One region of the Shinella sp. GW835-FHT14H05 genome, then DNA from elsewhere that is predicted to be linked to it. Evidence: riboswitches for the same ligand, from Rfam matches in the RefSeq annotation. Region 1 holds a riboswitch; each other region holds the start of a gene.

Region 1 (7,795 bases):
GGCGAGAGGATTTCGATCCGGTCGCGCGCGCCGAGCGTGAAGGCATCGCGGTCCTCGCGGTGCACCAGCTCACCGTTCACCGCGGTCGCCAGCCAGTCGCCCTCGTAGTCGAGGGCGGAGAGCAGGTCGGCGAGCGTTGCGGCGGCGACATCCTGCTCCTCGCCATTGATGATGAAGGTCATGATGCCCTCCTTTCCGGTTGCTGCTGTTGGGCGACGAGGCGCCGCGCGACCTCTCCGGCCATGGCCGGCGCCAGCAGGAAGCCGTGGCGGTAGAGGCCGTTGACGTGGATGGTGTTGCCGTCCTCCGTCACGCGCGGAAGATTGTCGGGGAAGGCGGGGCGCACGCCGGCGCCGGTTTCCGCAAGCCGCGCCTCGCCGAAGGCGGGGTGCAGGGCGTAGGCGGCGTTGAGCAGCTCCATCAGCGAGCGGGCGGTGATGGGGTCGGCATCCTCGCTTTCGATCATCGTTGCACCCACCATGAAGCGGTTCTTTTCCCGCGGGACGATGTAGATCGGGTGGCGCGGATGCAGCAGGCGGACGGGGCGGGAGAGTTTTATCTCGCCGGTTTCGAGGATGAACATCTCGCCGCGCACGCCGCGCAGCTCCGGCATGTGGCCGATCCGCGAGGCGCCGGTGCAGTCGATCACCCGATCGTAGCGGCCTTCGTTAGGCTCCCCGGCCTGGCCGTAGAGGAAGCGCATGCGGCCGTCCTCAAGCCCGGCGGTCAACGCGGAAAGCGCCTTCCGCGGATCGAGATGCGCTTCCTGCCGGAAGAACAGCGCCTTGCGGAAACGGCCGGCGAGATCCGGCTCCAGCGCCGCAATCCCCGCTTCGTCCAGCCATTCCCAACCGCTGGTGCGGCCGGCGAAACGGTCGAGCTCGCCGGCGTCGCGCCCGCCGGCGACGACCAGCGTTCCCCGGCGGTGCACATGGCCGGGGACGGCCGCTTCCCACCAGTCGGCGGCGAGCCGGCCGAGTGTCAGAACCGGCTCTTCAGCACTTTCCCGCTCGCACCAGGGCGCCAGCATGCCGCCGGCAAAACCGGAGGCGCCGGCGCCGGCCTTTTCGGCGCGCTCCCTGATCGTGACGTCGAGACCGTGGCGATAGAGCTGCCAGGCGACCGTGAGGCCGGCAACGCCGGCCCCCTTGACAAGGATGCGCATGGTCATTCTCCGGCTGTTGTTTCGAGCGGCATGTAGAGATCGCCGCCCTCGCGGAATTTTGCCGCCATCGCCTCCAGCCCCTCCTTCTGCGCCTCGGCGCGGATATCGTGCGAGATGCGCATGGAGCAAAATTTCGGGCCGCACATGGAGCAGAAATGCGCCACCTTGTGCGCCTCCTTGGGCAGCGTCTCGTCGTGGAAGGAGCGAGCGGTTTCCGGGTCAAGCGACAGATTGAACTGGTCCTCCCAGCGGAACTCGAAGCGGGCACGCGACAGGGCGTCGTCGCGCAGCTTCGCGGCCGGGTGGCCCTTGGCGAGGTCGGCGGCATGCGCAGCGATCTTGTAGGTAATCACGCCGACCTTTACGTCGTCGCGGTCGGGCAGGCCGAGATGCTCCTTCGGCGTGACGTAGCAGAGCATGGCGGTGCCGAACCAGCCGATCATCGCGGCGCCGATGCCCGACGTGATGTGGTCGTAGCCGGGGGCGATGTCGGTCGTCAGTGGGCCGAGCGTGTAGAACGGCGCCTCGCCACAGACTTTCAGCTGCTTGTCCATGTTCTCCTTGATCTTGTGCATCGGCACATGGCCGGGGCCTTCGATCATGACCTGGCAGTCTTTTGCCCAGGCGATCTTGGTCAGCTCGCCAAGCGTCTCCAGTTCGGCGAACTGCGCGGCGTCGTTGGCGTCGGCAATCGAGCCGGGCCGCAGGCCGTCGCCGAGCGAGAAGGTGACGTCATAGGCCCGCGCGATGTCGCAGATTTCGTCGAAATGCTCATAGAGGAAGCTTTCGCGGTGGTGATGAAGACACCACTTCGCCATGATCGAGCCACCGCGCGAGACGATGCCGGTGACGCGGTTGACGGTGAGCGGGATGTAGGCGAGCCGCACGCCTGCATGGATGGTGAAATAGTCGACGCCCTGTTCGGCCTGCTCGATCAGCGTGTCGCGGTAGACCTCCCAGGTGAGGTCCTCGGCAATGCCGTTCACCTTTTCCAGCGCCTGGTAGAGCGGCACAGTGCCGATCGGAACCGGCGCATTGCGGATGATCCATTCGCGGATATTGTGGATGTTGCGGCCGGTCGACAGGTCCATGACCGTATCGGCACCCCAGCGGATCGCCCAGACCATCTTCTCCACTTCCTCGGCCATCGAGGAGGTGACGGCGGAATTGCCGATATTGGCGTTGATCTTAACCAGGAAGTTCCGGCCGATGATCATCGGCTCGGCTTCCGGATGGTTGATGTTGGCGGGGATGACCGCGCGGCCGCTCGCGACCTCCTGGCGGACGAAGTCCGGCGTGACGAAATCCGGAATATGCGCGCCAAAGCTCTCGCCGTCGCGGACAAGCGCTTCCTTCACGGCCTTGCGGCCGAGGTTTTCGCGGATGGCGATGAACTCCATTTCGGGGGTGACGATGCCGGCCCGCGCATAGGCGAGCTGCGTCACCGCCTTGCTGTCCTTCGCCCGGCGTGGGTGGTTGCGGATGGGGAATTCCGGCGTCAGCCGCTCGCCGGTGGCAAAACCGTTGTCCTCCGGGCGGATATGGCGGCCCTCGTAATCCTGCACGTCGCCGCGGGCGGCGACCCAGCTTTCGCGTAGCCGCGGCAGGCCGCTTTCGATGGAAACGACATGGGTGGGATCGGTGTAGGGGCCGGAGGCATCGTAGACCACGACCGGCGGTTCGCCGGCGGTCGGGTGCAGGGCGATTTCGCGCAGCGGCACGCGGATATCCGGGTGCTGCTCGCCGGGGATGTGGATTTTCCGCGAGGCGGGCAAGGCGCCGGTGGTGACGGTCGGGGTGAGCTTTTGGGCGGCAATATTCATCGTGAGGCTCCAAGGTTCGAAGTTCGAGACCCAGTCCTAGAGCCGGAATGATGGAAAGACGCCGACACGGAATCCGGACATCGGATCACATGCCAAAACAGCGCTTGCACCGTCCCTACGCCAGTATGAACTGGATCAGGTTCAACGGGTCACTGCGCTGCGAAAGCCAGCAGTATCTCAGCCCCTTGTCGGGACCCCCCTGGTGAATGCTTTAAGCAAAGACGCTCGGGGACGATTTGTCAACAAGGTAAAATATGTAAGTTTTTACTTACTATATGTTGCGCCGCATACAAAAAGAAACGGCGGGGTTTTGCCCCGCCGTTCCCTTTGAAATCATTCGCGAAAACTATTCGCGTTCGCCGGTGAAGTTCAGCAGCAGCTGGAAGATGTTGACGAAGTTCAGGTAGAGCGAAAGCGCGCCGAACACGGCCATCTTCTGCTGCGATTCCTGGTCGATGTTTTCGGCATACTGCTCCTTGATGTTCTGCGTGTCCCAGGCGGTGAGGCCGACGAACACGACGATGCCGATTACGGAGATCGCGAACTGCAGCGCGGTGGAGCCGAGGAAGATGTTGACGATCGAGGCGATGACCACGCCGATCAGGCCCATGATCAGGAACGAGCCGAACTTCGACAGGTCACGCTTCGTGACGTAGCCGTAGAGGCTCGTCGTGCCAAACATCGTGGCGGCGATGAAGAAGGTGCGGGCGATGCTCATGCCGGTGAAGACGAGGAACACCGAGGCGAGCGACAGGCCCATGACGGCGCAGAAGGCCCAGAAGGTCGCTTGCGCGGTGCTGGCCGACATCGTCTGGATCTTGAACGAAAAGAAGAAGACGAAGGCGAGCGGCGCCAGCATCACCACCCACTTGAGCGGCGAGGAGAAGATCGGCACGTAGAGCGCCGGCGTCGAGCCGACGAAGAAGGCGATAAGGCCGGTGATGACCAGGCCTGCGCCCATGTAGTTGTAGACGCGCAGCATGTGCTTGCGCAGGCCCTCGTCGAAGAGGGCGGCCGACTGCGCCTGCGCGCCATAGCCAAATCGCTGTTGTACGGGTTCCATCATGGGTCTCCTTCGGTGGAACGGTTGATCAGTAAAGCGTGCGCGAGAGGTCCCGCGCGGTCTCTGCCAGGTCGTCGGCCTTGCGGCTTTCCGACACCAGCGCATAGGCGACGTCGCCGATCTGCCAGTAGGCGGCACGGGCATTATCGGCGTGGAAGAGCAGGACGTGCTGCACGCCGAACGAGCCGGGCCGCACGGCGAAGAGCGACAGGCGTTCGTCCTTCTTCGGCTCCAGCACCAGCTCGACGCTCGGGCCATAGGCCGAGGGGAACACCTGTGTGTCGACCACGGCCCAGCCCTTCGGCAGGTCCGGCAGGACGATCGCCGTCGCGGAGCGGATTTCGGCCGGGTCGAAGACGGCAGCTTCCGGCTGCGAGCTCATCGCATCGCGGATGAGCGTGGTCTTGTGCGCCCGCACGGCTTCTTCCACGAAGGCGGGCGGCGGGGTGGAGGCGATGACCTCGGTCGCGCCGAAGGGGCCGAGCACGGCATGCGCGGTCCAGCCGGCGGCCACGAACAGGGCGATGGCAGCGGCGCGACGGAAGACGGAGAAGATGCGGCGGCGGGCGAGCGAACGTTCCAGCAGGCGTGCGGCTTCGCGCGTCGCCTGCCGCGTCACCGCGCGGTGATCGGCGAGCGCCAGGCGCAGTTCGTCGCGCACGCGCAGGTCCTTCATGATCTGGGCGGCGATCTCCGGCCGTTCCGACAGATAAGCCTCGACCTCGATGCGCCGGCCGACGGCGAGCTGGTCGTCGACATAGGCGTTGAGATCGGATTCGAGGATCGGGTCATTGCTGGTCATCGCCAGTGCCTCCGACGATTCTGAGATGGGGGACGGTCGCGGTAGCGCCGTTCTGTTCAAAGGCGCGCAGGCGCTCGCGGGCGCGGGCGACACGCGACATCAGCGTGCCGACCGGAATGCCGAGCGTATCGGCCGCCTCCTGGTAGGAAAGTTCCTCGATCGCGACGAGATGGAGTGCGGCACGCTGTTCTTCCGACAGCGCGAAGAAGGCGTTGCGCAGCTGCGTCAGGCGCACCGAATGATCCTGGTTCGCCGGCACGGAGGTCTCGCCCAGTTCCGCAGCCGCATCGTGACGGCGCTGCTGGGAGCGGCGCTGGCGCAGGCGGTCGACATGGGCGTTGTGCAGGATCGACATCAGCCAGTTGCGCACATTGGCGCCGGTGCGGAAGGTCGACTGGCGCTCGTAGGCCTTCACCAGCGCGTCATGCACGAGGTCTTCGGCATCGTCCGGATTGCGGACGAGCGACAGTGCGTAGCGCCTGAGCGCTGCAAGCTGTCCGATCACGTTGAAGCCGGGTGTCTTTCCGTTCATGACCCAGTATACGAGAGCCGACCGATCCTCATTCCATCGCCGGCATAAAAAAGTTCACAGCCAGTGCAGCACAAGGGCGGCCAGCACGATGTAGCGGCCGAACTTCGCGATTGCGACCACGACCAGGAACCGTGGAAACGGCTCGCGCATGATGCCGGCAGCGACGGTCAGCGGATCGCCGATGATCGGCATCCAGCTCAAAAGCAGGCTCCACCAGCCATATTTGCGATACCAGCGCCCGGCGCGGTCGAGGTTCTTGGCGTTGACGGGGAACCAGCGAGCCTCGCGAAAACGCTCCACGCCGCGGCCGAGCAGCCAGTTGATGACGGAGCCGAGCACATTGCCGATGCCGGCGACGAGGATCAGCAATGCCGGCGAATAGGTTTCGGTCGCCAGCAGGCCAGCCAGAACCGCTTCCGACTGTGCGGGAAGGATGGTCGCGGCGATAAGCGCGGCCAGGAAAAGGCCGCCATAGGCTGCGAGCGTGCTCATTAGATATGGGCTAGGGGCAAGGCAACCGGTCCGGAAGGTTAGGGAGGGCACCCGCCTTGGGGGCGGGTGCTTGCTCGCGGATTACATCGCGCACTTGTCGGCGTAGGCGTCGCCGTGATCGGTGAAGGCGGTGGCGATGATCTTGTTGGTCAAGACGTCGCCTTCCTTCACAACCTCGGTCACGTAGATGTCCTGGATCGGATGGTTGTTCTTGTTGAACTTGAATTTCCCGCGCACCGAGGCGAAATCCGCCTCCTTCAGCGCAGCGCGGAAGGCCGCCTTGTCCTTGACGCTCGCCTTGCCGATCGCCGAGAGGATGAGGTTTGCGGTGTCCCAGCTCTGCGCGGCGTAGATCGAGGGCAGGCGGTTATATTCCTTCTGGAACGCTTCGACGAAGGCCTTGTTGGCCGGGTTGTCAAGGTCCTTCGCCCAGGTGCCGGAATTCTTGACGCCGAGTGCAGCATCGCCGATCGCCGGCAGCACGTCCTGGCTGAAGGAGAAACCGGGGCCGGTGACGGGGATGTTCACGCCGGACTGGGCATATTGTTTCATGAAGGCGATGCCCATGCCGCCAGGCAGGAAGAAATAGACGGAATCGGCGCCGGACGCGCGAATTTCCGCAATCTCGGCGGCATAGTCCGTCTGGCCGACCTGCGTATAGACCTCGCCGGCGAGCGCGCCCTTGTAGTAGCGCTTGAAGCCGGTCAGCGCGTCCTTGCCGGCGGGGTAGTTCGGCGCGAGGATGAAGGTGTTCTTGTAGTCCTTGTTGTCGTATTCGCCCATCGCCTCGTGGAAATTGTCGTTCTGGTAGGCGACGTTGAAATAGTTCGGGTTGCAGTTGGCGCCGGCCAGCGCCGACGGGCCGGCATTCGGCGACAGGTAGATGATATCCTGCGCCACGGTGTTCGGAATGACCGCCATGGCGAGGTTCGACCAGATGATCCCCGTCATCAGGTCGACCTTGTCGCTCTGGATCATCTTTTCGGCGATCTGCACCGCGAGTTCCGGCTTCTGTGCGTCGTCTTCGACGACAAGCTCGATCTCGCTGTTGCCGGATTGTTTGATCGCCAGCGTGAAGGCGTCGCGCATGTCGACGCCGAGACCGGCGCCGCCGCCGGAAAGCGTGGTGATGACGCCGATCTTCACCGGCTCGGCCTGCGCCGCGCCCGCCGTCATCAACGCAAGGGCTGTCACGCCGCTCGTCAGGAACGTCCGCATGCTGTTCTCCTCTCCCGTGTTTTCGCCCCGTTTGCCGGGCGTTTTCGGAGGAGAACTTTTCAGAGTTCCGCGATCAGCGCAACCGTGTGTTTTCGTTTCGCAATTGGAGAAATCCAGGAAGATCGGCGGCGGCCCGCAGGTCCGGGCCGGCCGCGCGATCAGCGCCGCGGAGGAGGACGGCGGCTATGGTTCGACAGGCGGGCCAGCCAGGTGACTGGCAGGCCGGTCGATTCCTCTCCGGTCAGCAGAGCGCCGACCGGTTCATCAGCATGATGTCGCTCGACGTCAGCGTCATGCGCGACGGCTCGTCGATCTGGTCCAGCACGGCACGCAGCGCCTTTTCCAGGCAGAATTCCACCACCTCGGCATCCATTGATCTTGCAGATTCCAGCGCGAAAGCGACGAGCCGTGCAAGCGCCATCATTTCCGTGCCGCGGTCTTCAATTTCTGTGGTTTCGATTTCCATGTTCTATGCCCCCGGAGCAACGCTCACTCTCAGCCCCTGCGTCGCAGTATAGGCGTGACATCGGGATGGTGCGCGTGACTCCAGCGTGACACACGCGGAATGGGAAACTGCACGTTTTATGAGGTTTCAGGTTGATCTGCGACGGTCCGCCATAGCGTCGTCGCCCGAAAGACCCAGTTTCCCCGTTTTGCAGGGCTTTGCGGGGCGAAATCGGTCAGGATTCGCACCAGCGCG
Region 2 (7,795 bases), on a different contig from region 1:
GCTGCTCTTTCCGGGCCAGTTGCACAATTTCGCCTTCCTGCGGGTGCTGCGCATCTGGGCGATCAGCCAGAGCAAGCTCGTGACGCTGCTGCTGCGCCGTTTCGGCTATGGCGACCTGGAGGACATCATCCAGGCCTGCGTGAATTTCCTCGTCTTCCTCTTCCTCGTCACCGGCTTCGTCTACAGCAATTTCTTCTACGGCGCGGATGGCTTCGAGGGTTTCGTCGACGCGCTCTATTTCTCGGTCGCGACCGTCACGACGACCGGCTTCGGCGATATCGTGCTGCCCGGCACGCTCGGCAAGCTCACCTCCATCGTCACGATGATCATCGGCATTTCGCTCTTCGTGCGGCTCGCGCAGGCGATCTTCCGGCCGTTCAAGGTGACCTTTCCCTGCCCTGAATGCGGCCTCTCGCGCCATGAGGCGGATGCCGTACACTGCAAGGCCTGCGGCCACGTGCTGAACATTCCCGACGAAGGCGCCTGAAAACCTGAAAACCACCCCGTCTTGGCCCGTTGCAGGCAGTTCACCTCCCGCCGGTAAGGTGGTAATTTAGAAAAGCCGGAATAAGCGGCGCAGTGCAGAGCAGACCGAATTCTCCAAGGGCCAGAGGGGAACGTCCCATGCGCAATATCATTCTATCCGCAGCCATCGCAGTCTTTTCCTTCGGCGCTTTCGCCGCACCGTCGCTCGCCGGCATCATGCCGGATGCAGCAGGCCTGCGGTCGACAAGCCTCGTCGAACCCGTGACGCACTATTACGGCCACAAGCCGAAGTGCTTCTGGAAGAAAATCAAGAAGTACGACTACTACGGCAACCTCATCATCAAGAAGGTGAAGGTCTGCCATTAAGCCGCGCCTCTTGGCGCGGTGGCCGCGTCTTGTGACGCGGTAAGCCACGTCTCTTGACGTGGTGAGGCGGTATCCGGGGGGATCCGCCGCCGGGGCAGACTTGGAAATGCCGCTGCAACGGGGTAGGACGGGGTGACCGTCCTCGCCGGGGATGGTCGTGCGCTTTAAAAGCCCGGGACCCGCCATGCCGCTTGCAGGAAAACGCATCCTCCTCGTCATCTCCGGCGGCATCGCCGCCTACAAGAGCCTCGACCTGATCCGCCGGCTGCGCGAGCGCGGCGCGGAGGTGCGCCCGGTCATGACCGCAGGCGCGCGCGAATTCGTGACGCCGCTTGCCGTCGGCGCGCTTTCGGCGGGCCATGTCTATACGGACCTCTTTTCGCGCGAGGACGAGCAGGATGTCGGGCACATCCGGCTGGCGCGCGACTGCGACCTCGTCGTCATCGCTCCCGCCACGGCCGACCTGATGGCCAAGATGGCGAACGGCCTTGCCGACGACCTCGCCTCCACCGTGCTGCTCGCCACCGATCGCCCGGTGCTGCTGGCGCCCGCCATGAACCCCAAGATGTGGTCGCACCCGGCGACCCGGCGCAATGTCGAGACGCTGCGCAAGGATGGGCTTTCTTTCATCGGTCCCAATGCCGGCGAGATGGCGGAAGGCGGCGAGGCCGGCTTCGGCCGCATGGCGGAGCCGCTGGAAATCGTCGCTGCCGTGGAAGCCCTGCTCGACGGGGGGAAGAAGCCGCTGGCCGGCCGCACCGCCATCGTCACCTCCGGCCCGACCCATGAGCCGATCGACCCGGTGCGCTACATCGCCAACCGCTCCTCCGGCCGCCAGGGCCATGCCATTGCAGCAGCGCTCGCCCGGCTGGGTGCGAAGGTGACGCTCGTCTCCGGCCCCGTCACGCTGCCCGACCCAACGGGCGTCACGGTCGTCAAGGTCGAGCGGGCGGACGACATGTTGCAGGCGGTGCTGGCCGCGCTGCCGGCGGATATCGCAGTGATGGTCGCGGCCGTTGCCGACTGGCGGGTGGCAACGCCGAATGCGGAAAAAATCAAGAAGCAGCCGGGCGAAGGCCCGCCGCCGCTGATGCTGACGGAAAACCCGGACATCCTGAAGACCGTCGGCCATCACGCCAAGCGGCCGAAAATCGTCGTCGGTTTTGCCGCGGAGACGCAGGACGTCGAGAACAATGGCCGGGTGAAACTTCAGAAGAAGGGCGCCGACCTCATCGTCGCCAATGACGTTTCGCCGGAAACCGGCATCATGGGCGGTACGCGCAACAGCGTGAAGCTGATCACCGCCGCCGGCATCGAGGAATGGCCGGAGCTTGCCAAGGAAGACGTCGCCGGCCGCCTGGCCGACTGGATTGCCGAAAAGCTTACCTGACGAGGGCGAGCTTGGTGTCCATGCCGCTTGCCGGACGACCGGCGGGCGAGAAGATGCGCACGTCGACGCCGTTTTCGCCCAGCACCACGGCGCTGCCGTCCGGAATTTCCACCCAGGCTTCCGTGTCGTCGTTCAGCGGCTCGGAGACGAGGCAGTAGCCGCCGGTCGCGCCCATCGGTGCTGCATAGAGCGTCGGGGCCGCGTAGTCCGTCGCGTAGCGCACGGCATAGAGCTGGTCGCCATCGGTGAAGGCTGCGGTGAAGCGCACGAGCACCCGGCGTTCCAGATGCGCCGCCAGCCGCTCGACGAAGGCGATCGTCTCGGCCATGGCGCCGAGCGGATCGCGCGCCAGGCCGAATTGCAGGGCGAGCAGGAAGAGCAGCTCCGAATCCGTCGAGCCGGTGCGGGCATTGTAGAGGTCGTTGTCGAGCATGGTTTCGAGCGGCCGGCGCAGGTGCTCGAAATCGGCGATCTGGCCATTGTGCATGAAGGACCAGATGCCGTTGACGAAGGGATGGCAATTGTCGCGCCGCGTGCCGCCGCCGGTGGCGGCCCGCACATGGGCGAGGAACAGCGGCGAGCGCACCTGGCGGGCAATGCTGCGCAGGTTGCAGTCCGACCAGGCGGGCAGGATATCGCGGTAGCGGCCGGGCTCCGGGCGCTCGCCATACCAGGCGATGCCGAAACCGTCGCCATTGGTCGCCGTCTTGGCGCGGGTGGCGCAGTGGGATTGTTCGATCAGCGAGTGGGCGGGCGAGGACACCAGTTCCTCGAGGTAAAGCGGTTCTCCGCGATAGGCTGCCCAACGGCACATGAGGCTATTCTCGCTTTCGAAGACCGGCGACGAACCGGCGTTTGACCAGACGCATTAACCATGGCACTGCCCTGATTTTCAACGCAAATGGGTAAAAATGCGTTAACGAATGTAAACGGGCCGAAACCATGCGTGTCATTCTGATGACAGGGCGCCGGGTTCGCAGTTTCTTGCGGAACAGGATGCCCCTGCGGTTGACCCCGCGGCATCGCGGCCTATCCTTTCCGATGAGAGAAGGATGCAGCATGAAAATCGACGGGCAGTGCCATTGCGGCTTCGTGACCTATGAGGCCGAGATCGACCCGGACAAGGTGGCGATCTGTCATTGCACGGATTGCCAGAGGCTGACCGGCTCGCCCTATCGCGTCACCGCCAGCGTGCCGCGCGACGCCCTGCGCCTCACCGCAAACCCGCCGAAACTCTACACCAAGAGCGCCGAAAGCGGCCGCAAGCGCCTGCTCTATTTCTGCCCGGAATGCGGCACGCCGCTTTTTTCGACCGGAACGGGCGAATCGGCCGAAACCTGGGGCATCCGCTGGGGCAGCATCAACCAGCGCGCCGGCCTGAAACCGGTGCGCCAGATATGGTGCACCTCCGCCACCGACTGGTTCGGCGAGACGGCCGCCCTTCCCGGCGTGATGCGGGATTGACCATGGCGGCCGAGCGCTTCCAGATCTTCAGGACGGGCATCGACGGCATCGAGGCCGTCATCGCCGACAGCCGCCTGAGTTTTGCGCGCCACACCCATGAGACCTACGGCATCGGCGTTGTCGAGCGCGGCGCGCAGAAATCGGCAAGCGGGCGCGGCATGGTCGAGGCCGAAGCCGGCAATACCATCACCGTCAATCCCGGCGAGGTGCATGACGGCGCGCCGCTGGGCGACGCCCCGCGCGCCTGGCGCATGCTCTACATGCAGCCGGCTATAGTTGCGGCCGCAGCGGAGGATATTTTCGAGGGCCGGCCGTGCGCGGAATTTCATGCGCCGGTGCTGAAGGACGGCCGCATTGCCGGGCTCGTTTCGGCGCTGCTCGCCTCCCTACTCGACGAGCGCGCCGCTGCCCTCGCCCGGGACGAACGCCTCCTCCTGCTGCTCGCCGCCGCCTTGCAGGAGCGGGCACCCAAGCGCGAAACCATCGCCTCCTCGGCCATTGCGCAAGCCCGCCAACGGCTCGACGAGGACCCGGCCGCCAGCGCCACGCTGGACGATCTTGCGGCGGATTGCGGGCTCGGCCGCTTCCGGCTTGTGCGTGACTTCGCCCGCAGCACGGGCCTGACGCCGCATGCCTATCTGCTCCAGCGCCGGACGGAGCGCGCGCGGCGGCTCATCGCGACAGGCACCTCGCTTGCCGAAGCTGCCATCGAGGCCGGGTTTGCCGACCAGAGCCACATGACGCGCAATTTCACGCGCCGCTACGGCTATACGCCGGGCGCCTATCTCGCGGCCCGCGCCTGACTGCAATTTCGTTCAAGACCACCGCCGCCCTTCCGGTGTTTCCTACCGCCTCCCCGCCGCATGGAAACCGGACATGACCACAGAATTCCTCATCACCTCGCTCGTCGTCATCCTCCTGCCGGGCACCGGCGTGATCTATACGCTGGCGCTCGGCATCAGCGGCGGCTTTCGCGCCGGCCTGCTTGCCGCCTTCGGCTGCACGCTCGGCATCATCCCGCATATCGTCGCCTCCGTCGTCGGCCTTGCCGCGGTGCTGCATGCGAGCGCGCTCGCCTTCGAGGTGCTGCGCTATGTCGGTGTCGCCTACCTGCTCTTCATCGCCTGGAGCATGCTGAAGGACAGCAACGCGCTGGATCTCGGGCCGGATCAGGCGCCCGCCGAAAAGGCACTGCGCATCGTGCGCAAGGGCATCCTCACCAATATCTTCAACCCGAAACTCTCGCTGTTCTTCCTCGCCTTCCTGCCGCAATTCGTGCCGGCGCAGGCGCCCGACGCCACGGCGCAGATGCTCTTTCTCGGCGGCATCTTCATGCTGCTGACCTTCCTTGTCTTCGCCCTCTACGGCGCGCTCGCCGCGGGGCTGCGCCAGCAGGTGCTGAGCCGGCCAAGGATCGTGGTGTGGACGCAGCGCAGCTTCGCCGCAGCGCTCGGCCTGATGGGCTTGCGGCTGGCGCTGGCCGACCGCTAGTTCCAGAGCGCGTGAAAATGATGCAACGGCCCGTGGCCAGAGCCGACGTTCAACGCGTGGGAGCTGCGCACCGCGCCGGCGATGAAACTCTTCGCCGCCGCCGCGGCATCGGTAAGCGTGCGCCCCTTGCCGAGCTCCGCGGCGATCGCGCTCGACAGCGAGCAGCCGGTGCCATGGGTGTTGCGCGTCAGCACGCGCACGCCTTCGAACCAGTGCAGCCAGTCCGGCGTCGCCAGCACATCCGGGCTCTCGGCGCCCGGCAGATGCCCGCCCTTGAGCAGCACCGCCTTTGGCCCGAGCGTAAGAAGCCGCCTTGCCTGATCCTCCATGCCCGCCCGATCGATGGCTTCGGGTTCGCCCAGGAGGGCGGCGGCTTCCGGCAGGTTCGGCGTCAGCACGGTGGCGCGCGGCAGCAGCCGGCGCGTCAGTGCCTCGACCGCCTCCTGCGCCAGCAGGGACGCGCCACCCTTGGCGACCATCACCGGATCGAGCACGATCGGCAGGCCGCGGCGCGACGACAGGCTGTTGGCAACGGCTTCGGCGATGTCGGCCGAGGCGATCATGCCGATCTTCACGGCATCGACGCGCACATCGCTGAAGACATCCGCAATCTGCGCCGCGACGAAGGCCGGCGGCACGAGATGCACGCTGGAAACGCCTTGCGTGTTCTGCGCCGTCAGCGCGGTCAGAACAGCCATGCCGTAGGTGCCACGGGCCGCAAAGGTCTTGAGGTCGGCCTGGATGCCGGCGCCGCCGGAAGGGTCGGACCCTGCGATCGAGAGAATGTTTGCAATCGTGTCGGCCATCTCGCCTCCCTGCGACGGAGGCGGCCAACGGGCGGCAGCAAGCCGGCACCCGTTCGACTCCCTCCGCCGGCATGATCCGGTTCAGGTTCAAAGGGTGCTTCTCAGCCCGCTCACGCGGACGCCCCCGTCTCGGGGGCGGTTTTCGCAAATGATGCGGCACCTGTCACGCCGAAAGTGGCAAGTGCGCGATCCGATCACGCCTTGGTGACGTGGTATTCCTTGATGGCAACCATCTTGATGGCCGGATAGCGCTCCGATTCATAGCGCAGCGAGAAGGAATCCTGCGCCAGGAACACCGGATCGCCATCGAGGTCGCGGGCGATATCGCCGCGGCGCTGGGTGACGAACTTTTCGAGTTCGGCCGCGCTGTCCGACGAAATCCAGCGGCAAACGGAGAAGCGAGACATTTCGAAGGAGACCGGCAGGCCGTATTCACCCTGGAGCCGCTCCTTCAAGACGTCGAGCTGCAGCGCGCCGACGACGCCGACGATGGCGGGCGAGCCGTCCTCCGGCGAGAAGAGCTGCACGACGCCCTCTTCCGCCATCTGCTGGAGCGCTTCCTTCAGCTTCTTCGCCTTCATGGCGTCTTCCAGCCGCACGCGGCGCAGAATTTCCGGCGCGAAGTTCGGCACGCCTTCAAAGACCAGCGCCTCGCCTTCCGTCAGCGTATCGCCGATGCGGAGCGTGCCGTGGTTTGGAATGCCCACCACGTCGCCGGCATAGGCCGTATCGGCGAGCTGGCGCTGCGAGGCGAAGAAGAACTGCGGCGCCGACAGGCCGATCTGCTTGCCGGTGCGGGCGAGCCGCACCTTCATGCCGCGCTCCAGCATGCCGGAGCAGACGCGGGCAAAGGCGATGCGGTCTCGGTGGTTCGGGTCCATGTTCGCCTGGATCTTGAAGACGAAGGCCGTCATCTTGTCCTCGGACGCATGGACCTTGCGCACATCCGCCACCTGGTCGCGCGGCGGCGGCGCGACGGCGCCGAGCGCGTTGATGAGGTCGCGCACGCCGAAATTGCGCAGCGCCGAACCGAAGAAGACCGGCGTCAGGTGACCTTCGAGGAAAGCCTCGCGGTCGAACGGCCGGCAGGCCTCGCGGGCAAGCTCCAGCTCCTCGATGAAGGCGGTGCGTTCGTTTTCCGGCAGGTTTTTCGCCACCACCGTCGCATCGTCGATCTTCGTCGGCTGCACCTGCGTATCCGAGCCGCGGAAGGTGCGGTCGGCGAGATGATAGGAGCCACAGAACGACTTCGACCGGCCGACGGGCCAAGTGATCGGCGCCGTATCGAGCGCCAGCTTCTCTTCCACCTCGTCCAAAATCTCGAACGGGTCGCGGCTCTCGCGGTCCATCTTGTTGACGAAGGTGATGATCGGGATGTCGCGCAGGCGGCAGACTTCGAACAGCTTCAGCGTTCGCGGCTCGATGCCCTTGGCGGCGTCGATGACCATGACGGCCGCATCCACCGCCGTCAGCGTGCGGTAGGTGTCGTCCGCGAAGTCTTCGTGGCCGGGCGTGTCGAGAATGTTGAAGACGTTGCCGTCATATTCGAAGGTCATCACGGATGTGACGACCGAGATGCCGCGTTCGCGCTCGATCTTCATCCAGTCCGAGCGGGTCTGGATGCGGTCCTTCTTCGCCTTCACTTCGCCGGCGAGCTGGATGGCGCCGCCGAACAGAAGCAGCTTTTCGGTGAGGGTGGTTTTACCGGCGTCCGGGTGCGCGATGATCGCGAAGGTGCGGCGGCGGGAGACCGCCTCGGCAAGGGTTTCGGCCATTTTCTGCAATATCCTGT
Region 3 (7,795 bases), on a different contig from region 1:
ACGTCGCCCGGTCCCGTCGCAAGCACCGCGTCGGCCTTGTTGTCGATCTGGAACCCGGCCGGCACGTCGAAGCGGATGCCGAGCTTGCCGTGCAGGAAGGTCTGGCCGCGCACATAGCCCTCTTCCGGCGCATCGCCGTAGAGCAGGCCGTCGATGCCGGCGAGGTAATAGTCGCGGCCGCGATCGCCGTTCGTGCCTTCCGCGCCGAAGGCGCGCGCATGGAGGCGCGCAAGCTCCACGCGCTGAGGCGCGTTCGGGTGGCTCGACAGGAAGTCGAGGCTCTGGTCGGAATCGGGATCGACCGCGGTGAAGCGCGCATAGGCGGCCATGGAATCGAGGAAGCGCGCCGCCGCATAGGGGTCGTAACCCGCCTCGCCCAGCATGCGCACGCCGATGACATCGGCCTGGAGCTCCTGGTTGCGCGAGAAGGCGGCAAGCCGCAGTTTCCCGCGCGCCAAGGCCTGTTTGCCGGCAATGTTGCTGGAGAGCACTTCGGCCACCACGCGGCTCGCGATGACCTCCGCCTCTTCCTTCTTCTGCCGCTCGATGCCGTGGTTGGCAGTGACGTGCGCCATCTCATGCGACAGCACGGCCGCCACTTCCGAGGCGTCATTGGCGAGTGCCAGCAGGCCGCGCGTCACGTAAAGATAACCGCCCGGCAGCGCGAAGGCGTTGATCGCCGGCGAATTCAGGATGGTGATGCGGTAGGACTGGTTCGGGTTTTCCGAGACGAGCGTCAGCGCGCCGGCAATGCGCGCGACGAGCCGCTCTGTCTTGGCGTCCTTGTATTCGCCGCCATAGCTCGCCACGATGCGCGGATGCTCGCGCGCACCCATCTGGGCGCGCGGATCGTTCTTCTGCACCTCTTCGACGATCTGCGGATTGGAAGAGGGCGAGATCGTCGGCTCATAGGTCTGCTCGATGATCGACTGGCAGCCGGACAGCAGCATGCCGGCAAGCACCAGCGCCGCGACAGGTCTCAAAACCCCGCGCCCGGATACCATTGCAGCTTCCTGCGTTGCTTTCGCCATCTCTTCTGCCCACAGCCCTAAAGGGTCCACGTCCGAACCGCAACCCTTAGGTGCAGTCGAAACACCCATGTTCGCGCCTTCGAATGGATGAGATAGACGCACCATACCCGGCCGGCAACTCCCGATTCGACAAACGGTTCCCTTGTGGCTCCGGTGACACAGGGGGGCGTCCAAATTGTGGCGGGGTGGCGGGGCAAAAACAGCCCCAGCCCGCTAAATCGCGGAATGACCGAGGAATTTTGCAACGGCTGGTGGATGCCGGCTCACGAGGAATTCATCCGCCGGCGCATCGAGCAGGATCACGCCGGCCTCCAGGAACATCACCCGGTCGGCAAGCCGGCGGATATCCTCCGGCTGGTGGGTGATGAAGAGCAGGGTGCTTTTCGTCTCGGCGCGAAGCTCCGAGAGCAGTTTGGCCATGTCCGCCCGCATGGCCGGGTCGAGGGCCGCGAAGGGCTCGTCGAGCAGGAGGATCGGCCGGCGCCGCACCAGCGCGCGGGCAAGCGCCACCCGCTGCCGCTCGCCGCCGGAAAGCGAGCCCGGCATGCGCCGCTCGTAACCGCCAAGCCCGACGCGCGACAGCGCCGAAAACACGCGCTGGCGCGCCGCCGTATCGAGCTTCAGCCCCGGATCGATGCCGAGCCCGACATTTTCGGCAACGCTCAGATGCGCGAAGAGATTGTTGTCCTGGAAGATGATCGAGACCGGCCGCTCCGCGGGATCGCGCGCCGCCATGTCCTGACCGAGCAGCGCGACCGTGCCCGTCGCCGGTTTCTGGAAGCCGGCGATCACGTTGAACAGGGTGGACTTTCCCGCACCCGACGGGCCTGCGACGGCGACCGCGGCACCGGCGGGAATGGCGCAGTCGAAAGCGAGCCGCTTCTCGTCGAAACGCACGGTGACGTCGGAAAGGCGGATCGCGGTATCAGGCATCGGCGGCAGGTCTTTCGGTCGTTCGGTCGACTGCGGTCGAGGGCAGCGTCAGCAGAAGGCATATCACGCCGAGGATTAGCGCGATGCCCGCGGCATCCGCCGTGCGATAGCTCGCCATGCGGGAGAAGAGCAACCAGGGCAGCGTCACGAAACCATCCGCACCGAAGATGGCGACGGCGCCGAGGTCGCCGAGCGACAGCGCCATGGCGAAGGCGAAGGCGGTGAGGAAGGGTTTCTTCAGCGCCGGCCAGTCGATCCATCGCAGGCGATGCATGCCGGTGACGCCGAGGCTCAGCGCCAGCCGCGCGGTGCGCGACAGGTGTGTGCGATAGGCGGGCTCCAGCACACGCACGACGAAGGGCAGCGCCATCAGCGCATTGATGACGGTGATGATGGCGGGCGCGAAACGCCCGGTCTCGCCGAACAGGCGCAGCACCAGAAACCAGCCCGTCGCGACGACGACCGGCGGCACGAGCAGGATCAGCGAGCCTGTGGCCGGCAGCGCCCGGCCGATCAGCCGCGTTGTAAGGCCGGCATCGCCGGTCTCGGCAAGGCGTGGCACGAGCACAATGGGCAGCGCAATCGCAAGGCTGAGGCTGGCCGAGGCGAAGGAGATGGCGAGGCTGGTGAACAGCGCCCTCTGCAGCAGCGGATCGACCGCCAGCCGGCCAAAATCCGCGGAAAGGCCGGAGGCGAGGGTGGCCGCGAGCGGGGCCGCGGTGAACAGCGTGAAGGCGAGGATGACGAAACCATCGGTCACGCGCCGCCGGCGACCATCGAAACGGCGGATCGCGCGGCCCGCCGTCACCCCCTCGTCCGGCGGCCTGCCGAACAGCGAGATCAGCCAGAGCAGCGCCGCCGTGACCAGGATTTGCAGGAAGGCGAGCAGCACGGCGCGCTGGGGATCGAAATCGAAGCGCAGCGCCTGGTAGATCGCCACCTCGATGGTGGTGGCCGCAGGCCCGCCGCCGAGCGTCAGCACGATGGTGAAACTCGTCGCGCAGAGCATGAAGACGAGGCCCGCGATGCCCGGCAGCACGCGGCGGATGACCGGCCATTCGATCAGCCGGAAGACCGCACCATTGCCCATGCCGAGATTGGCCGAACTCAGCCAATATTCCGGCGGAATGCGATCGAGGGCGGCAAGCAGGAAGCGCGCGGCGAGCGGCAGGTTGAAGAAGACATGGGCGATCAGGATGCCGGTGAGGCCATAGACGCTGACCGGGTTTTGCAAGCCACCGAGCCGTAAAAGATCATTGACGACGCCCTGCCGCCCCCAGATCTCGATGACGCCGAGTGCGGCCACCAGCGCCGGCAGGCCGAGCGGCACGACGGAAAGCCGGATGATCCAGACCCGCCCCCAAAAATCCCGCTGCCGGGCGAGCGCCCGGGCAACAGGAATGGCGAGTATTATAGAAAGCAAGGTCGACAGCGTCGCCTGCAGCAGCGTGAACTGCGCGACCCGCCAGATATAGGCGTCGAAGAGCGGCGCACCGCCCCCGCCGCCCGCATGCGCCAGAAGCACGGCCGTCGCCGCGCCGACGAAGACGAGCACGACGCCGAGGGCAAACCCCCCGGCGACGCGCAGCGTCCGGCGTTCGGCGCGGGCGAAGAACATCACCTTATTTGGCGCTCATGGCGGCGAGCCATTCGTCGATCCAGGCCTTGCGGTTGGCCGCGACCTCGTCCGACGACATCAGGAAGGTCTTTTCCGGCTTCACCAGCGCGTCGAAGGCGGCAGGCAGCGGGTCCTTGGTCTTGCCGGCCGGCATCATCCAGTTGGTTTCCGGAATGATCGACTGGAAATCCGGCCCGGTCATGAAGGTCAGGAACTGCCGCGCAAGATCCTTGTCGTCGGAAGTGCGCGTCAGGCCGGCCACTTCGATCTGCACATAGTGCCCTTCGGAGAAGGCGGCCGCCTTGTAGCGCTCGGTGTTTTCGGCGATGACGTGATAGGCCGGCGACGTCGTGTAGGACAGCACCATCGGCGCCTCGCCCTTGGTGAAGAGGCCGTAAGCCTCCGACCAGCCGGGCGTGACCGTCAGCACGCGATCCTTGAGCTTGCCCCAGGCCTCACCGGACTTGTCGCCATAGACGGACTTCACCCAGAGCAGCAGGCCGAGCCCCGGGGTGGACGTGCGCGGGTCCTCGATGACGATTTTCTGCGCCGGATCACCCTCGACCAGCTCCTTCAGGCTCGTCGGCGGCGTCTTTATCGTCTCGGTGTCGTAGATGACGGCGAAATGGCCATAGTCGTAGGGCAGGAACGTGTCGTCGGAAAAGCCGCCCGGCACCGTCAGGCCTTCCGGCGACAGACCATGCGCTTCGAAGAGCCCGGTCGCCTTCGCCTCGGTGATGAGGTTGGTGTCGAGGCCGAGCACCACGTCGGCCTTGGTGCCCTCACCTTCGAGCTTGAGGCGCGTCAGGAGCTCGACGCCATCGGCGACGCCGACCCATTCGACCTTGCAGCCGCAGGTCTTGGCGAAGGCTTCAGCCACCTTCGGCCCCGGGCCCCATTCGGAAACGAAGCTCTCATAGGTATAGACGGTCAGCGTCTTTTCCTGCGCCAGCGCAGGCAAGGCGAAGGAAACGGCAAGGGCCGCGATCGAGGTGAGGAATGTCTTGCGCATCGGCGCCTCCCTAGTCTGTTCACAAACTTCTGTTCACAAAACGGGAATAGGGCGCTGGAATGTGCCGTCTAATCCCTCCGCCGGTACGAGCCGGATCAGGTTCTTCGGGTTGGCGGAACCGCCTCTCAGCCAGTGGGTCGAAAACCCGCGTGGCACCCCGTTAGAGCAAGGCAAGGCATAATCCCGCTTGCAGCGCGGCGCAAGAGGCAAGGCCCTGTTCCATGCGGAACAGCGCGCGGCGGGGCGATGTGGGAAAGTCTGATCACTGGATGAGAGAGGCTCATCCCTCAGAGATCAGGAGAAACTTCCATGCGCAAGATCATCATTTCCGCCGCCATCGCAGCCGTCGCCGCCATCTCCTTCGCCGCCCCCTCGCAGGCCGGCTATTACAGCTACGGCTACAAGCCGCATTGCTTCATCAAGAAGGTGAAGTCCTACGACTACTACGGCAACGTCATCATCAAGAAGATCAAGGTCTGCAAGTAAGCCTTCTTAACCCCGCTGACCTCCCCCAAGGCCCGGATGTCCCCTGCATCCGGGTCCTTTGCCGTTTGCGGTTACGACAGGCGTCCCGCCAAAATCTTTCCCTTTCTGGAGAACATGCGCTAAGGGCATCAGCCATGACCATGCCCGCACCGACAGACCCGTTCTTCGTCGTCCTCCTGGGAGGCGCGCTCCAGGCGACGCCGCGCCTTGCCGCGGATGTTGCGGGCGCGCGTTTCGTGGCGGCCGATGGCGGCATGCGCCACGCGGCGGCGCTCGGCGTGAGACCGGAAATCTGGGTCGGCGATTTCGATTCCACCCCGCCGGAGCTGCTGGACGCCTGGCCGGATATCGAACGCCAGCCCTATCCCGTCGCCAAGAACGAGACCGACGGCGCCATCGCCGTCTCCGTCGCCATCGAGCGCGGCGCGCAAAAAATCGTGCTGGCCGGCGCGCTCGGCGGCGAGCGCTCCGACCATGCGCTGATGCACCTCATCCATGCCGTGTCGCTGGAAGAGCAGGGTTTTGCCATCAAGCTCACCTCCGGCACGGAGGAGGCCTGGCCGCTCCTGCCCGGCACGCGCGAGATCGACCTGCCGAAGGGCAGCCTGTTTTCCGTGCTCGGCCTCTCGCCGCTTGCCGGCCTCGACATCGGCAACGTGCGTTATCCGCTGAAGGACTTTTCCTTGCCCTTCGGCTCGTCGCGCACCATTTCCAACGTCGCGGAAGGGCCGGTTCGCCTTTCGCTCGCCTCCGGCCGCGCGATCTTCATCGCCCGGCCCTATGACCTTTCAGGAGCCTGACCCTTGGCACCGCCCATCCTCAAACTCGACGATATCTTCCTGAGCTTCGGCGGCACGCCGCTGCTTGCCGGCGCCAGCCTGCAAGTCGAGCCCGGCGACCGCATCTCCCTTGTCGGCCGCAATGGCTCGGGCAAGTCGACGCTGATGAAGATCGCCGCCGGCCTGGCGGAAGCGCAGTCCGGCGAAGTGTTCCGCCACCCCTCCGCCACCATCCGCTACCTGCACCAGGCGCCGGATTTCGACGGCTACGAGACGGTCGCCGCCTATGCCGAAGCGGGCCTCGGCCCGAGCGACGATCCCTATCGCGTCACCTACCTGCTCGAACATCTGGGGCTGACCGGCGCCGAGCACCCGGCGTCGCTTTCGGGCGGCGAGGCGCGCCGCGCGGCACTCGCCCGCGTCATGGCCCCGGAACCGGACATCCTTCTGCTCGACGAGCCGACCAACCATCTCGACCTGCCGACCATCGAATGGCTGGAAGGCGAGCTGCAATCGACCCGCTCGGCCCTCGTCGTCATCTCGCACGACCGTCGTTTCCTCGAAAAGGTCTCCAACGCCACCGTCTGGCTCGACCGCGGCCAGTCGCGGCGGCTGAACCGCGGTTTCGGCCATTTCGAAGCCTGGCGCGACGAGGTGCTGGAGGCCGAGGAACTGGAACAGCACAAGCTCGGCAAGGCGATCGAGCGCGAGGAACACTGGCTGCGCTACGGCGTGACGGCACGCCGCAAGCGCAACATGCGCCGCCTCGGCGCGCTGCACGATCTGCGCTCGCGCTACCGCGGCCACAAGGGGCCACAGGGCAGCGTGCAGGCGAGCGCCTCCGACGCCCAGGAATCCGGCAAGCTGGTGATCGAGGCGGAAAAGATCACCAAGGCTTACGGCGAGCGCACCATCGTCGCGCCCTTCTCGATCCGCGTGCATCGCGGTGATTGCATCGGCCTCGTCGGCCCGAACGGCGCCGGCAAGACGACGCTGCTCAAGATGCTGACCGGCCAGCTCGCGCCCGACAGCGGCACGGTGAAACTCGGCACGAACCTGGAAATCGCCACGCTCGACCAGCGCCGCGAGAACCTGAACCTCGACGACACGCTCGGCCATTATCTCACCGACGGCCGCGGCGAGACGCTGCTCGTCAATGGCGAACAGCGGCATGTCACCGGCTACATGAAGGAATTCCTGTTCCAGCCCGAACAGTCCCGCACGCCGATCCGCAACCTGTCCGGCGGCGAGCGCGCGCGCCTCATGCTGGCGCGCATCCTGTCGCGCCCGACCAACCTCTTGATCCTCGACGAACCGACCAACGACCTCGACATCGAGACGCTCGACCTGTTGCAGGAGATCGTCGCGGGTTTTGCCGGCACCGTGCTGCTCGTCAGCCACGATCGCGACTTCCTCGACCGCACCGTGACCTCGACCATCGCGCCTGCCGATCCGGAAAACCCGGACGGCCGCTGGATCGAATATGCCGGCGGCTATACCGACATGATGGCGCAGCGCCGCGGCGCGATCGAGGAGAAGCGCCGGGCGGACAAGGCCGAGAAGGCGAAGACGGTCGACACCGCAGCGCCTGCGGAAGCAAAAGGCAAGGCGAAACTCTCCTACAAGCAGAAATTCGCGCTCGAAAACCTGCCGAAGGAGATGGAGAAGACGGAAAAGGAGATCGCCGCCCGCGAGGCGAAGATGGCCGATCCAGCACTCTTCACCAAGGATCCCGCCACCTTCAACAAGCTTGCCGCCGAGATGGAAAAACTGCGCGCGTCCCTCACGAAGATGGAAGAGGAATGGCTGGAACTGGAGATGCTGCGCGAGGAGCTGGAGGGCTGAAAAGCGGCCTGTTCCATGCGAAACAGCGCAGATAAGGGCGATGTGGGAAAGTCTGATCACTGGACGAGAGGAGCTCATCCGGTAACCCGAA

What was found. A riboswitch is a leader RNA that binds a small molecule or an ion and turns the genes downstream of it on or off. The one in region 1 is predicted to bind thiamine pyrophosphate.
Region 2: another riboswitch for thiamine pyrophosphate. It lies ahead of thiD (bifunctional hydroxymethylpyrimidine kinase/phosphomethylpyrimidine kinase); the one in region 1 lies ahead of thiC (phosphomethylpyrimidine synthase ThiC).
Region 3: another riboswitch for thiamine pyrophosphate. It lies ahead of thiB (thiamine ABC transporter substrate binding subunit); the one in region 1 lies ahead of thiC (phosphomethylpyrimidine synthase ThiC).

Annotation. Positions count from the first base shown of each region.
Region 1 covers NZ_JBXAFY010000001.1:182,702-190,496, forward strand. Annotated here, with positions in the region: gene thiS (sulfur carrier protein ThiS) at 1-182, opposite strand, end outside; gene thiO (glycine oxidase ThiO) at 179-1,165, opposite strand; gene thiC (phosphomethylpyrimidine synthase ThiC) at 1,168-2,988, opposite strand; TPP riboswitch at 3,083-3,199, opposite strand; gene AC1Q6Z_RS00910 (Bax inhibitor-1/YccA family protein) at 3,335-4,051, opposite strand; gene AC1Q6Z_RS00915 (anti-sigma factor family protein) at 4,080-4,853, opposite strand; gene AC1Q6Z_RS00920 (sigma-70 family RNA polymerase sigma factor) at 4,840-5,385, opposite strand; gene AC1Q6Z_RS00925 (YqaA family protein) at 5,440-5,877, opposite strand; gene AC1Q6Z_RS00930 (ABC transporter substrate-binding protein) at 5,959-7,095, opposite strand; gene AC1Q6Z_RS00935 (hypothetical protein) at 7,337-7,561, opposite strand; gene AC1Q6Z_RS00940 (TfuA-like protein) at 7,678-7,795, opposite strand, start outside.
Region 2 covers NZ_JBXAFY010000004.1:198,077-205,871, forward strand. Annotated here, with positions in the region: gene AC1Q6Z_RS15505 (potassium channel family protein) at 1-487, shown strand, start outside; gene AC1Q6Z_RS15510 (hypothetical protein) at 625-852, shown strand; gene coaBC (bifunctional phosphopantothenoylcysteine decarboxylase/phosphopantothenate--cysteine ligase CoaBC) at 1,037-2,242, shown strand; gene AC1Q6Z_RS15520 (class II glutamine amidotransferase) at 2,235-3,056, opposite strand; gene AC1Q6Z_RS15525 (GFA family protein) at 3,302-3,706, shown strand; gene AC1Q6Z_RS15530 (AraC family transcriptional regulator) at 3,709-4,509, shown strand; gene AC1Q6Z_RS15535 (LysE family translocator) at 4,583-5,197, shown strand; gene thiD (bifunctional hydroxymethylpyrimidine kinase/phosphomethylpyrimidine kinase) at 5,194-6,003, opposite strand; TPP riboswitch at 6,045-6,139, opposite strand; gene AC1Q6Z_RS15545 (peptide chain release factor 3) at 6,198-7,778, opposite strand.
Region 3 covers NZ_JBXAFY010000005.1:241,490-249,284, reverse strand. Annotated here, with positions in the region: gene AC1Q6Z_RS17900 (M48 family metalloprotease) at 1-1,004, opposite strand, end outside; gene thiQ (thiamine ABC transporter ATP-binding protein) at 1,245-1,964, opposite strand; gene thiP (thiamine/thiamine pyrophosphate ABC transporter permease) at 1,957-3,582, opposite strand; gene thiB (thiamine ABC transporter substrate binding subunit) at 3,587-4,594, opposite strand; TPP riboswitch at 4,650-4,764, opposite strand; gene AC1Q6Z_RS17880 (hypothetical protein) at 4,904-5,080, shown strand; gene AC1Q6Z_RS17875 (thiamine diphosphokinase) at 5,221-5,880, shown strand; gene AC1Q6Z_RS17870 (ABC-F family ATP-binding cassette domain-containing protein) at 5,884-7,704, shown strand.